Regions from separate parts of the Mesorhizobium sp. M1E.F.Ca.ET.063.01.1.1 genome, predicted to be linked through region 3. Evidence: predicted binding sites of a transcription regulator. Region 3 holds the regulator's gene; each other region holds the start of a gene.
The links. The regulator PhoB, encoded in region 3, activates phosphate uptake and scavenging genes when phosphate is short. The targets are predictions, from matches to a motif close to TGTCATNNANCTGTCAT.
Positions count from the first base shown of each region.

Region 1: a site for PhoB is predicted at 2,581-2,597, ahead of pstS (phosphate ABC transporter substrate-binding protein PstS). Genes of this name have one in related genera too.
Region 2: a site for PhoB is predicted at 1,413-1,429, ahead of phnC (phosphonate ABC transporter ATP-binding protein). Genes of this name have one in related genera too.

Region 1 covers NZ_RZSC01000167.1:84-4,463, forward strand. The annotation lists partial or broken gene EOA29_RS14405 (phosphate ABC transporter permease PtsA) at 1-388, opposite strand, end outside; gene pstC (phosphate ABC transporter permease subunit PstC) at 392-1,378, opposite strand; gene pstS (phosphate ABC transporter substrate-binding protein PstS) at 1,445-2,503, opposite strand; gene EOA29_RS14420 (response regulator) at 3,254-4,380, opposite strand, start outside.
Region 2 covers NZ_RZSC01000069.1:869-5,248, reverse strand. The annotation lists gene phnD (phosphonate ABC transporter substrate-binding protein) at 1-330, opposite strand, end outside; gene phnC (phosphonate ABC transporter ATP-binding protein) at 474-1,331, opposite strand; gene EOA29_RS08435 (DUF1868 domain-containing protein) at 1,507-2,217, opposite strand; gene EOA29_RS08430 (DapH/DapD/GlmU-related protein) at 2,336-2,950, opposite strand; gene phnL (phosphonate C-P lyase system protein PhnL) at 2,947-3,654, opposite strand; gene rpmE (50S ribosomal protein L31) at 3,811-4,032, opposite strand; partial or broken gene EOA29_RS08415 (ABC transporter transmembrane domain-containing protein) at 4,238-4,380, shown strand, end outside.
Region 3 covers NZ_RZSC01000362.1:408-4,787, reverse strand. The annotation lists partial or broken gene EOA29_RS22505 (LysR substrate-binding domain-containing protein) at 89-470, opposite strand; gene EOA29_RS22500 (medium chain dehydrogenase/reductase family protein) at 679-1,710, opposite strand; gene phoB (phosphate regulon transcriptional regulator PhoB) at 2,151-2,840, opposite strand; gene phoU (phosphate signaling complex protein PhoU) at 2,860-3,567, opposite strand; gene pstB (phosphate ABC transporter ATP-binding protein PstB) at 3,588-4,380, opposite strand, start outside.

The DNA.
Region 1 (4,380 bases), on a different contig from region 3:
GCTCATAGACGAACAGGCCGACGATGATCGACGGCGCCGACAAGAGGATGTCGTTGATGAAGCGCACCACCGTGGTCAGCCGCGAGAAGCGCCCGTACTCGGCCATATAGGTTCCGGCGAGCACGCCGATCGGCGTGCCGACGATGATGCCGATGATGGTCATCACGATGCTGCCGTAGATGGCGTTGAGCAGGCCGCCGGCGTCGCCGGGCGGCGGCGTCATTTCGGTGAACACGGCCAGCGAGACGCCGGAGAGCCCCTTGTAGAGCAGCGCGCCGAGGATCAGCGCCAGCCAGGCGAGGCCGATTCCGGCAGCGATGACGCACAGCGCCATCATCACGGCGTTCTTGCGCTTGCGGCTTCGGTAGAGCGACGTGGCGGTCGACATCGGTCAGGCTCCCGTGCGGCTATCGATGCGCAACAGCATGTAGCGTGCGAGCGCGAGGATGATGAAGGTGATGATGAACAGGATCAGGCCGAGCGCCACCAGCGAGGAGGTGTAAAGCGCGCCGTCGGCCTCGGTGAATTCGTTGGCGATGGTCGCCGAGATCGTCGTGCCCGGCGCGAATAGCGAGGCGCTGATGCGGTGCGCATTGCCGATCACGAAGGTGACGGCCATCGTCTCGCCGAGCGCGCGGCCGAGACCGAGCATGACGCCGCCCATGATGCCGACGCGGGTATAGGGGATGACCACGCGCCGGGTCACCTCCCAGGTCGTGCAGCCTATGCCGCAGGCCGATTCCTTCAGCACCGCCGGCACCGTGTCGAACACGTCCTTGGTGATCGAGGTGATGAAGGGCAGCACCATGATGGCGAGGATCAACGACGACGTGAGCAGGCCGATGCCGTAGGGCGGACCGGCGAACAAGCTGGAGAGGCCCGGTATGCCGTGGAAAAGACTGATGATGAAGGGCTGCACCGTCGTCTGCAGGAACGGCGCGAAGACGAACAGGCCCCAGATGCCGTAGATGATCGAGGGGATGCCGGCGAGCAGCTCGACCGCAATGCCGATCGGGCGCCGGAGCGGCCGCGGGCAGAGCTCGGTCAGGAAGACGGCGATGCCGATGCCGATCGGCACGGCGATGATGATGGCGATGGCCGAAGTGACTATGGTGCCGTAGATCGGGGCCAGCGCGCCGAAGTTCTCGGTGACCGGATTCCAGGATTCGGTCGTCAGGAAGGATACGCCGAACTTCGACAGCGCCTCCCACGAGCCGGCGATCAGCGAGATGGCGACCCCGCCAAGCAGCACCAGCACGAGGATGGCGGAAGCGCGCGTGGCCGCCCGGAAGGCCATGTCGGTGAAGGCGAAGCGGCGCACCGTCGCTTCTCTGGTCCGCATGGCGGACGACGTCACGGCTTCGGAAACGGCAGTCATTTAGCCCCTCGCATTTCGGAAGAGAGACAGGAGGGCGCCGCAAGCGCCCTCCTCATTCCGTAAGAATTACATGCCGGAGAAGATCGGCTTGCCGTTGCTGTCGACGATATCCTTGCCCCACATATCCTCGACGCTCTTCACGACCGCGTCGGGCATCGGAACATAGTCGAGCTCGGCAGCCATGTCGTCGCCCTTGGCGTAGGACCAGGCGAAGAACTTGAGCGCTTCGCCGGTGGCCGCTGCATCGTCGGGCTTCTTGTAGACGAGGATCCAGGTGGCGGAGGTCATCGGCCAGGATTCGGCGCCAGCCTGGTTGGCCAGGATGACGCCGTAGCCCGGCTGCGAGCTCCAGTCGGCATTGGCCGCGGCGGCCGAGAACGCCGCGGCGGTCGGCTCGACCTTCTTGCCATCCTTGTTGATCAAGTCGGTATAGGTGAGCTTGTTCTGCTTGGCATAGGCGTATTCGACATAGCCGATGGCGCCGCCGGTCTGCGACACGTTGTTGGCGACGCCCTCATTGCCCTTGGCGCCGATGCCCACCGGCCACTCGAGCGCCTTGTCGACGCCGACCTTCGACTTCCAATCGGCGCTGACGTCGCCGAGATAGTAGCTGAAGTTGAACGTGGTGCCCGAGCCGTCCGAACGGTGGACGACCGCAATCGCCTGGTCGGGCAGCTTGACGTCGGGGTTGAGCTTCTTGATCGCCTCGTCATTCCAGTTGGTGATCTTGCCGATGAAGATGTCGGCCAGCGTCGGACCGTCGAGCACGAGCTCGCCCGGCTTGACACCTTCGAGGTTGACGACCGGAACGATGCCGCCCATCACCATCGGGAATTGTGCCAGCCCGGTGGAGTCGAGCTCGTCGCCCTTCAGCGGCGCATCGGAAGCGCCGAAGGTCACGGTCTTGGCCTTGATCTGCTTGATGCCGCCGCCGGAGCCGATCGACTGGTAGTTGAGGCCGGTGCCGGTCTCCTTTTTGTAGGCGTCGGCCCACTTGGCATAGATCGGATAGGGGAAGGTGGCGCCGGCGCCGGAGATGTCGGCGGCCATCGCGGCGGAGATCGAAAGGGTGGATGCCGCAGCCATTGCAATCGCAACGGCCGCCGAGCGGATGAAATGTCTCATGTGGCCTGCTCCTGTTCGGAATATGGTCTTTTGGCACCCGGTCTACCGGCGCCCGGTGAGCGCAATAGCTCCCGATTATTACAGTCGCATGACAGTTTCGTGTCAGCCCGGTAACGTCTGGACGGGGTTGTCTGGAAGGGGTCTGCGGCCGGCTCCGCCGAGCAGCCGGGAGTTTGCCGCGGGAATCAGTAACTTGTCTGACTTTCAAATTGAAAATTTGTCCCGGCGGCCGGATCTCGGCCGCCGGGAAATAAAATCCGGACGAGAGCGCGTTGCCCGAATGCCAGAGCGGATCATGGCCTAGCCATCGCCGAAAACAGGGTCCGTTGGGGTAGAGTCGACGCTGTTTCTATGCCGGCGGTCGCTGCTCCCGCCCGTAACCGAGGGGCGGAATCGACAGCTCCTATTGTCCTTGCTTGGCTTCGCTTTGGTATGGTGCGATCACACCATACGTCTGCCGGCTGACGGCGGGCTACTGCGGAAGGGAGCTATCTGTTTTTACGCAATTCCGGACGGAAAACCGTTACACACTTTTCCTGGAATTGCTTAGAGCGGCTCAGCTTTTCACAGAATCGCTGATCCGCTCTAAATGTTTGATTTTGCGCAATTCCGGACGGAAAACCGTTACACACTTTTCCTGGAATTGCTTAATGCATGTCGCCCAAAAGTGCGCAGCGGTTTTGGGAGAACGACATGCATCAAACAAAGACTTAAAGCGCGTCGCCTGAATCCGCCTCGTCGCGACGCGCTTTAGCTGGCGCTACGTCGGACCTCCGCGTCCGGGCCGAGCCATCTTTCGAGCTTCTCGAGCAGCGCCTTCGGGCTGATCGGCTTCGGCAGGTAATCGTCCATGCCGGCTTCCAGGCAGCGCTCGCGGTCCCCTTTCAGCGCGTGCGCGGTGACGCCGACGATCGGCACATGCGTCCCTATCTCCGCTTCGAGCCGGCGGATGGCCGCGGTCGCCTCCAGTCCGTTCATCTCCGGCATCGACACATCCATCAGGATCATGCGCGGATTGAGCTTGCCGAAAGCATCGAGCGCCTTGCGGCCGTTGCCGACGATCTCGAAATGATAGCGGGTCTCGCCGAGGATCTGCGTGAACACCAGTTGGTTCACCTCATTGTCCTCAGCGACGAGGATGTCGAGCCCACGCTCCACGCCGGCCGGACGCGGTCGCGCGCGGACGGGCGGCGGCTGCAGCAGGGCACGATCCGACGCCGCCGCGGGCGCCTGCGCCTGCGATGCCTGCGGCGCCGCCGCGGGCGCCTGCGCCTGCGATGCCTGCGGCGCGCCATGCGCGGGACCGGCGCCCGCTATTAGCGGCGGCTGGGCGGCCGTCGTGCCGTGGCGATGACGCTGGATGGTGGCGACCAGCGTCTCCAAGAGGATGGAGGAGCGCGCCGGCTTGATCAGCTGCGCGTCGATGCCGAGATCGCGATAGGTGGCATTGGCCAGCGACTGGTCGACCGAGGTCAGCATGATGATCGGCGTATGCGCGAGGCCGGCGGTGTTGCGCACGATGCGCGCCATTTCGGCGCCGGTCATGCCCGGCATCTGGTAGTCGAGCACGACGCAATCGACAGGCACGCCGTAAGCGGCGGCGGCAATCAGCACCTTCAGTCCCTCGGCGCCGCTTTCGGCCGCGCAGGAATCGAAGGTCCACGACGCCATCTGCTCGCTGAGGATCGAGCGGTTGACGGCATTGTCGTCGACGATCAGCACACGCGCCCCGGTGACGTCGACCGGCATGATGCGCTGCCCGCCCTGCGCGGCCCGCGGCAGCGTGACGGTGAACCAGAATGTCGAGCCTTTGCCCTCGGCGCTGTCGACGCTGATCTCGCCGCCCATCATCTCGACCAGCCGCGAGGTGATGGCAA
Region 2 (4,380 bases), on a different contig from region 3:
CTGCTTGGTGGTGAGGATCGGGGTGACCGCGTTCGGGTCCTTGAGGTAGACGCTGGCATAGCCGGACGCGCCGAGCTCGGCGAAGTCGAGCGTGCCGCCGAGCAGACCCTGGATGACGCCGTCATAGTCGGCGGCCGGGAACAGCGACACCTTCTCGAAGCCGAATTCGGCCTTGAGGTGGTCGGCAAGGCACTGGTAGTTGCGCAGGCGGTCGGTCTCGTTCTCACCGCCGAGGATGCCGACGCGGAACTCCTTGATGTCGGCGGCGTGAGCGGCGCTTGCCGCCATGGCCAGCATCGATACGGCGCCAAAAACCATTTTCCTGAACATTTTGATCTCTCTCCTGTTGCTCCGGCTGCGCGCCGGTGACGTTCGAATTTTTGAGTTTTGCCTTTGACGCGGACGGGCGATCCGGGTTGCTCTTTGCCGAAATCCACGATTTGCCCGGAGCGGCTACAGCCCGGGCAATGGACTCAGTAGCCAGGGAAGGCCGGTTCGAGCGGTCCGGCGGATGCGGTGATCTTCGGCTTGACGGTGACGCTGGTCGACGTGATCGCCTCGGAGATCTCGACGCCGTTGGCATCGGCGCCATAGACGGTGCGCACGGCGTCGCGGTCGAGATCCTCGGGCGCGCCGTCGAACACGACCTTGCCGGCGGCCATGCCGATGATGCGGGTGCAGTAGGCGCGGGCGGTGTCCAGCGTATGCAGGTTGGTGACGACGGTGATGCCTTCGCGCAGGTTGATGTCGCGCAGCGAATCCATGACCACCTTGGCGTTGAGCGGGTCGAGCGAGGCGATCGGCTCGTCGGCCAGAAGCACCTTCGGCTGCTGCATCATGGCGCGCGCGATCGCCACGCGCTGCTGCTGGCCGCCGGAAAGCGTGCCGGCCGGCTGCAGCGCGGTGCGGGCGATGTCGAGGCGCTCGAGAGCCGCCACCGCCTCCGCGCATTCGGTGCGCGAGAACATGCCGAGCAGGTTGGAAAGCGTCGAGCGATGGTTGAGGCGGCCGAGCAGAACGTTGGTCAGGACGTCGAGGCGCGGCACGAGGTTGAACTGCTGGAAGATCATGGCGCAGTCGCGCTGCCAGCGGCGCAGCGGCGAGCCCTGCAGGCGGGAAACGTCGGAGCCGTCAAAAAAAATCGATCCCTGGCTGGGATCGATGAGACGGTTGATCATGCGCAATAACGTCGACTTGCCGGCGCCGGAACGGCCGATGATGCCGACCATCTGGCCCTGCGGGATCGATACGTTGATGTCGCTGACCGCGGTGTTCTTGCCAAATCGTCGGGTTACGCCGCGGATTTCCAACGTGGCCGATGATGCTGACATGGCAAGACTCCGGTACGTCGCAGTTTTGAAGGTCCGTTAACCTTCGCTAGCGCAGCCCCATGAAGCTGGGGTGTCGGATTGATGTCAGTTTTGTTACGACCCACAGGCAGGAATCGTCGTTTATGCACGTCGTTGTCCCAAAACCGCTGGGCACCTTTGGGCGACATGCACGGGCTCATCCAAGGACCAGCAATTCCTCGAAGTGCTTCATGTCCTTGAAGCTGCAGAAGGCCGGCGGGCGCAATTCGATCACTGGAGCCTCGCGGTCGAGGAACGACAGGCAGTCGTCGAACAGGTCCTGCCAGGCTGACACTCGTTCGTCGGCGAGGCGGCGGATCTGGTAAGCGAAGGTGATGTGGAAGATGTAGCTGTCGTGGTCGGGGTGACGATAGCCGAACGGCACCGACAGCGCGTCACGCCATGCCTTGAGGATAGCACGGTCCTCTTCCGTGGCACCGGCGACCGTCAGGCCGTTTGGCGTGACGCCGATGGCCTTGATCCTGAATGCACCGTTGCCCTCGAAGCCCTGCAGCCGCTCCAGATAGAGGCGAGTGATGTCGTCGATGCTGGTGTTCAACGGCACATCGGAAGGCCAGTAGGGAAGGCGGCGCCGGTATTCTATGATGCCCTGGAACAGGGTCATATGCAGGCTGGAGATCGGCGTGAAGGCGAGGCGATCGGCGTCGGGCATGGAGAGGATACGCTCGCGCACCGCGATGATTGCGGCTTCGGATGGCGAGCCCTCGACGAGGTGGCTGACAACGGTGTTGCCCGGCTCGAAAAGGAAATTGCCCGATGTGTCATAGCGGGTGCCGAGATGCATCGGCGGCATCGGGTTGGTGCCTTCGAAGAAGGAGGCAAGCGAGGGTCTGACTTTGTCGAGCATGGCGATCTCCCTGGGGGAGATCGCCTCTGCCCGAGTCGTGTGTCAAGGATGTGAATGGTGAAGGCTTCCCCAGCCCGAACCTTGTTGTCCGCCATTCACTATTGACCATTCACGAGATTCAGCCGCCATACTTTTCCAGGAAAGCCTCGGCCTCCAACTCGCGAAAATCGTCGAGCGCGGCGCGCAGCCGGGCATGGTCCCAATCCCACCAGGCGAGCGCCTGGTAGCGCTCGGCGGTGCGGCGGTCGAAACGCTCGCGGATCGGTTTTGCCGGCACGCCGGCGACGATCGTGTAGGGCGCGACATCCTTCGACACCACGGCACCGGCGCCGACCGCCGCGCCATCGCCGACGGTCACGCCGGGCAGCACGGTCGAGCCATGGCCGAGCCAGGTGTCGTGGCCGATGGTGACGCGCTTGGCGCGGCGCTGGGCAAAGAACTCGCTCTCATGCTCGGCGTCGTCCCAATAGTCCGAGGCACGGTAGGTGAAGTGGTGCAGCGTCGGCCGCCAAGTCGGATGATTGGTGGCGTTGAGGCGAACGCTTGCCGCGATGTTCGAAAACTTGCCGATGGTTGCGCACCAGACAGCGCAGTCCTGCATCATGTAGGAGTAGTCGCCGAGCTCGCTTTCAGAGACACGGCTGCGCTCGGCGATCTCGGTCCAGCGGCCGAGCTTCGAGTTCTCGACTTGCGCCGTCTCGTGGACCAGCGGCGTCTCCGAAAGCTTTCTCATGCGGCGATCTTTCCGGCGGCGAAGGCGGTGACGTCGATGACGCGGTCGGCCACCGCGTCGCGCACATCCAGGTCGTGGAAGATGCCGAGCAGGGCGACGCCCGCCGCCTTCTTGGCGGCGACGAGTTCGACCACGACGTCGCGGTTTTTGGCGTCGAGCGAAGCTGTCGGCTCGTCGAGCAGCAGGATAGGATGCTCGGTGATGAAGCCGCGCGCGATGTTGACGCGCTGCTGCTCGCCACCGGAGAAGGTCGCCGGCGGCAGCGCCCAGAGTTTTTCCGGGAGGTTGAGCTGCGCCAACAGGAAACGAGCCTTCGCCCGCGCGCCTTCCCTGTCCTCACCGCGCTCGACCAGCGGCTCGGCGACGACATCGAGCGCCGAGACGCGCGGCACGGTGCGCAGGAACTGGCTGACATAGCCGATGGTGTGGCGGCGCACGGCAAGCACGGTGCGCGGACTGGCGGAGGCGAGGTCGATCAGGCCGTCTCCATGCTGGACGATGATCTGGCCTTCATCGACGGCGTAATTGCCGTAGAGCATCTTCAGGATCGAGCTTTTTCCGGCGCCCGACGGGCCGCCAAGCACCGCGCATTCGCCGGCACGGATCGAGAAGGAGACGCCCGCCACCACCGGCAGCCTGACGCCGTCGCGCAGGTGCATGGTGAAGCTTTTCGCGACATCGGAAACGACGAGAGGGGTGGGCATTAGAAAGTGCTCCTTTCGCTGTTTGCGTGGTGGCTGAAGTACCCCCGCCCGGACCTTCGGTCCGACCTCCCCACAAGGGGGAGGTAGGGGCAGGCGCTGCCAACAAAAAAACCCGCCTCGAGGGCGGGTTTTTCAAATTCTGGAGGCGTATCCGGCTTAGAGGCCGAAACCTTCGAAGCGCTTCTTGAACTTGGACAGGCGGCCGCCGCGGTCGAGCAGGGTCTGCTGGCCGCCGGTCCAGGCCGGGTGCGTGGTCGGGTCGATGTCGAGGTTCATCGTGTCGCCTTCCTTGCCCCAGGTGGAGCGGGTCAGGTACTCGGTGCCGTCGGTCATGACGACCTTGATGGTGTGGTAGTCGGGATGGATATCGGCCTTCATTGTCGTGTTCCTGGCTTGCCGGCGCTGGTGACGGGCCCATGGCCTGCGTCGATGCGCCCCTTTTTAAAACTCGAAGCCGCAGCTAATGAAAAGCCACGGCTTCTAAAACGGTCGGCGAGCCTATACATCAGCCGGAATTGAATCACAAGGCCGCGGCAGGCGCATATTGTAGCGCATGACCGGCAAGCGGCCAGAGGAAACGCTCATGGCGGATATCGGTGTCAGTGCAGACGAGCGCAGACGCTCGGTCCGGCCGCTCAGAAACCTTTTCCCCTATATCACCCGCTACCGGAAACTGGCGGTCGGCGCCATCATCTCGCTGATCGTGGCGGCAGTGACCACGCTGGC
Region 3 (4,380 bases):
TCCGCTTGAATGACCACTTAGGGTCAACGGCTGACCTTTGATCGGCGCCGCCAAGTTCACGCCCCGCCAGCGCCGCCAAGTCAACCCCCAGAACCGTCTGGTCCAGTCCACGGATGATCTTGGCCAATTCCATGCATTCGTCCTGCCGCACCTTGTTCTTCCGCCAGGCCATGCAGATCATGCGCTGCGGCATCGGCTCCCTGGAATGGCACGATCCTCAAGTCCGGCATGACGCTGGCGGCGCTTGCCGCCATTTCCGGAACCAGCGTCACGCCCAGCCCATGCGCCACCATCTGCAAAAGGATCGTCAGGCTGGTCGCGCCGTAGCTTGCCATCGCCACCGGCCGCACGCTGCCGCAGACCGCCAGCGCCTGCTCGCGCAGGCAGTGGCCTTCCTCGAGAAGCATCAGCCGCTCCAGCGCCGGGCTTTCCGGCGGCACCGGCGGCGAGGCGAAGGCTGGATCGCCGGCCGATGACGGTGACCGACAAGCCGCAGAAGTTCTTGATGCGCCAGGCGATGGTCGAAGAACTGGGGCTGGTGGCGCAGAAGACGGCGTGACGGGGTGTCTGCTTAGCGCAGCGCCATAGGCAGTCATTGAAACGATCAAAGCCGACGCCGGAGGCGACTTGCGTTTCAAAGGCTCTGCTCTGGCTCGGCGATCCTTGTCGGGTGGCCAGTCAATTGCAGATCAACACGAGCTTGCCCTTGACACCTCCCTGACCGAGCAGCTCCTGGGCGCGACGAGCCTCAATCAATGGCATCCGGTCGGCCACCATCGGCTTGATCTTCCCGTCGCGAAGCAGATCGAGCAAGACGCCGAGATCTTCGCGGAACCAAGCGAGCTTCCACCGTTTCAGATATTGTATGCTGTAGGGGAGTATGCGTCGTCGGCCTGGTGAAACGAAAGCGCGGACCGCGTACCACGCAGGTCGCAATATCCCGCGAAGACGGTAACGCAAGCCCCCTGCCAGTTGGCCCTTCTGCAGAAATGAAGTGAAGCCATAGGCTATGACGCGGCCACCAGGCCTCAGAGTACGAAACGAACGCCAGACATTGGCTTCGCCGACCCCATCGAAGACGACATCCACGCCGTCGTTTGTCAGACGATGAATCTCTTCGACAAAGTCAACTCGCTCGTAGTCGATCGGCGTGGCCCCGAGATCGGATACGATCTGATGGGCTGCAAGAGATGCAGTCCCATACATCTCCAGACCTGCCAGGCGGCCAAGTTGCAGCAGAGCCGTGCCGACTCCGCCGGCGGCGCCATGAATGAGGACCCGTTGACCCGGAGAGGCATGCCCAAGGCGATGCATCATCTGATAGGCCGTAACGTAGTTCAGCACGAGGCTGACTGCCTCGGCGGGATCGACACCAGTTGGAACCAGAGTGAGTTCATCTGCCGGCAGGCAAATGAACTGGGCGTAACCACCATGAATGGGAAGCGCCGCAACCATTTTACCAATCATGGCATGGGACACTCCCTCTCCGGCCTCATCGACGATGCCGACAATGTCCCATCCTGGCGTGAATGGCAGGGTCGTTTTCTCGGGATGAATCCCCTCCCGCATCAATAGCTCTGCGAAGGAGACGCCGGCGGCGATTGTTTGCACACGCAGTTCACCTGATGCCGGATGGGGCGCGTCCTCCTCCACGATCTCCAGAACTTCAGGTCCGCCATGGTGGCGAACAACGACGCGCAGAGACTTCATGGCAACCTCGGTCCAAATTGGACTCCTCCACTGAGGCAAACTCTAGTGGAAAGGTAGCGCGCGCTGGGATGGAGCGACTTGCTCCAGATCAACCCCACGAGAAGATCGGTCGCCACCCAACAAACAACTGCTCATTTGAGCAGAATGACATTGGGACGCAGCCGCGACAGCAGTTGGAATGGCCTCACATCAGCTGCCGTTGGGGGTGAGCGGAAACGAACGACAGGTTTGGGTCAGAAGCCGACATTGCCTGTGGCCCCTTCGCGGCCATCGGCAACCGCCTGCTATTGAGTTCTGCCCCTGAAACATGATTTCGATCCATCGGGAGGGCGGGACTCCAGAGCAATTCCAGGAAAAGTGTGAAGCGCGGTTTCCGTCCGCAATTGCGTGAAAACAAAGAGATGGAGTGGCTCGCCGTTTCCGTGAAACGGTGAACCGCCCTAGTCTTCCCTGATCGCGTAGCCCGCACCGCGGATGGTGCGGATGACGTCGGGCATGCGGCCATTGTTGACCGCCTTGCGCAGGCGTCCGACATGCACGTCCACCGTGCGCTCGTCGATATAGATCGTCTCGCCCCAGACATTGTCGAGCAGCTGGCTGCGCGAGAACACGCGGCCGGGATGCCGCATCATGAATTCGAGCAGCCGGAACTCGGTCGGGCCGAGCCTGATCTCGCTCTTCTTGCGGTAGACGCGGTGCGATTCACGGTCGAGCACGATGTCGCCGACCTTGAGCACGCTGGACAGCACCTCCGGCTTGGCGCGGCGCAGCAGCGCCTTGATCCTGGCCATGAATTCCGGCGTCGAGAACGGCTTGACCAGATAATCGTCGGCGCCCGTCGAGAGGCCGCGCACTCTGTCGCTCTCCTCGCCGCGCGCGGTCAGCATGATGATCGGCAGCCGTTCGGTCTCTGGCCGCATCCTCAGGCGCCGGCAGAGCTCGATGCCGGAAACCGCCGGCACCATCCAGTCGAGCACGAGCAGGTCGGGCACGTTTTCCTGCAGGCGGATCTCGGCCTCGTCGCCGCGTGTCACCACCTCGACCTGATAGCCTTCGGATTCGAGGTTGTAGCGGAGCAGCACCCCCAGCGGCTCCTCGTCCTCCACCACCATGATGCGTGGCGCGATCATTCAGCAGGTACCTTCGTTGTCAGGCCGCCGGCGCCGGCATCGCCGTCTCGTCCTGCTTCGGACGGTTCGCGGGCAATTGCGTGCCGGTCAGCACATAGTAGGCGTTCTCGGCGATGTTGGTCACATGGTCGCCGATGCGCTCAAGATTCTTGGCGCAGAACAATAAATGCGTGCAGGCCGTGATGTTGCGCGGATCCTCCATCATGTAGGTCAGGAGCTCGCGGAAGACGGAGGTGTATTTGACGTCGACGCGCTCGTCGTCGTTCCTGAGCTTGGCAAGCGCCGTGGCGTCGCCCGCGGTGTACTCCTCGATCACGCCCTGGACCTGGATCAGCACCAGCTGCGCCATCGAGTCGATGGAGTGCGACAGGTCGCGCGGCGCGGCGCTGATGCCGACCGAGCCGACGCGCTTGGCGATGTTCTTGGCGAGGTCGCCGATGCGCTCGAGGTCGCCGGCCATGCGGATCGCGCCGACCACGCTGCGCAGGTCGTCGGCCATGGGTTGCCGTTTGGCGATGAGCGTGATGGCGCGGTCGTCGAGCTCGCGCTGGCGCGCATCCATGATGGCGTCGTCGGAGACGACGCGCTGCGCCATCGCGTTGTCGGAATTGAGCAGAGCCTTGGTCGAAGCGCCGACCATGGAGCCGGCGAGATCGCCCATGTCGATGATGAGCTGGCTGATCTGCCTCAGATCCTCGTCGAAGGAAGCGACGGTGTGTTCGGCCATGATGGTATCCTCGTATGAACTCAGCCGAAGCGGCCGGTGATGTAGTCCTGCGTGCGCTTCTCGCGGGGCGAGGTGAAGATCTTCTCGGTCCGGTCGAACTCGACCAGCTCGCCGAGATACATGAACGCCGTCTGCCGCGACACGCGCGCCGCCTGCTGCATGTTGTGGGTGACGATCACGATCGTGTAGTCGGCCTGCAATTCGTCGATCAGTTCCTCGATCTTGGCCGTCGACAGCGGATCGAGCGCCGAGCACGGTTCGTCTAGCAGGATGACTTCCGGCTTCACCGCCACAGTGCGGGCGATGCAAAGCCGCTGCTGCTGACCGCCGGAAAGGCTCTGGCCGCTGGCGTTGAGCTTGTCCTTGACCTCGCTCCACAGCGCCGCGCGCTTCAGTGCCTGCTCGACGCGGTTGTCCATCTCGGTCTTGCTGATCTTCTCATACAGCCTGACGCCGAAGGCGATGTTCTCGTAAATCGACATCGGGAACGGCGTCGGCTTCTGGAACACCATGCCGATCTTGGTCCTGAGCAGGTTGAGGTCCTGCGAACGGTCGAGGATGTTCTTGCCGTCGAGCAGCACCTGGCCTTCGGCGTTCTGCTTCGGATAGAGCTCGTAGATGCGGTTCAGCACGCGCAGCAGCGTCGACTTCCCGCAACCCGACGGGCCGATGAAGGCGGTGACGCTGCGTTCGGGCAAGGACAGGTTGATGTCCTTCAGCGCCTTCGACTGGCCATAGTAGAAGTTGAGGTTCTTGACCTCGATCTTGGCCTTCTCGACGACGGTGTCGGCTACGTTCAGGTCGGTGGACAAC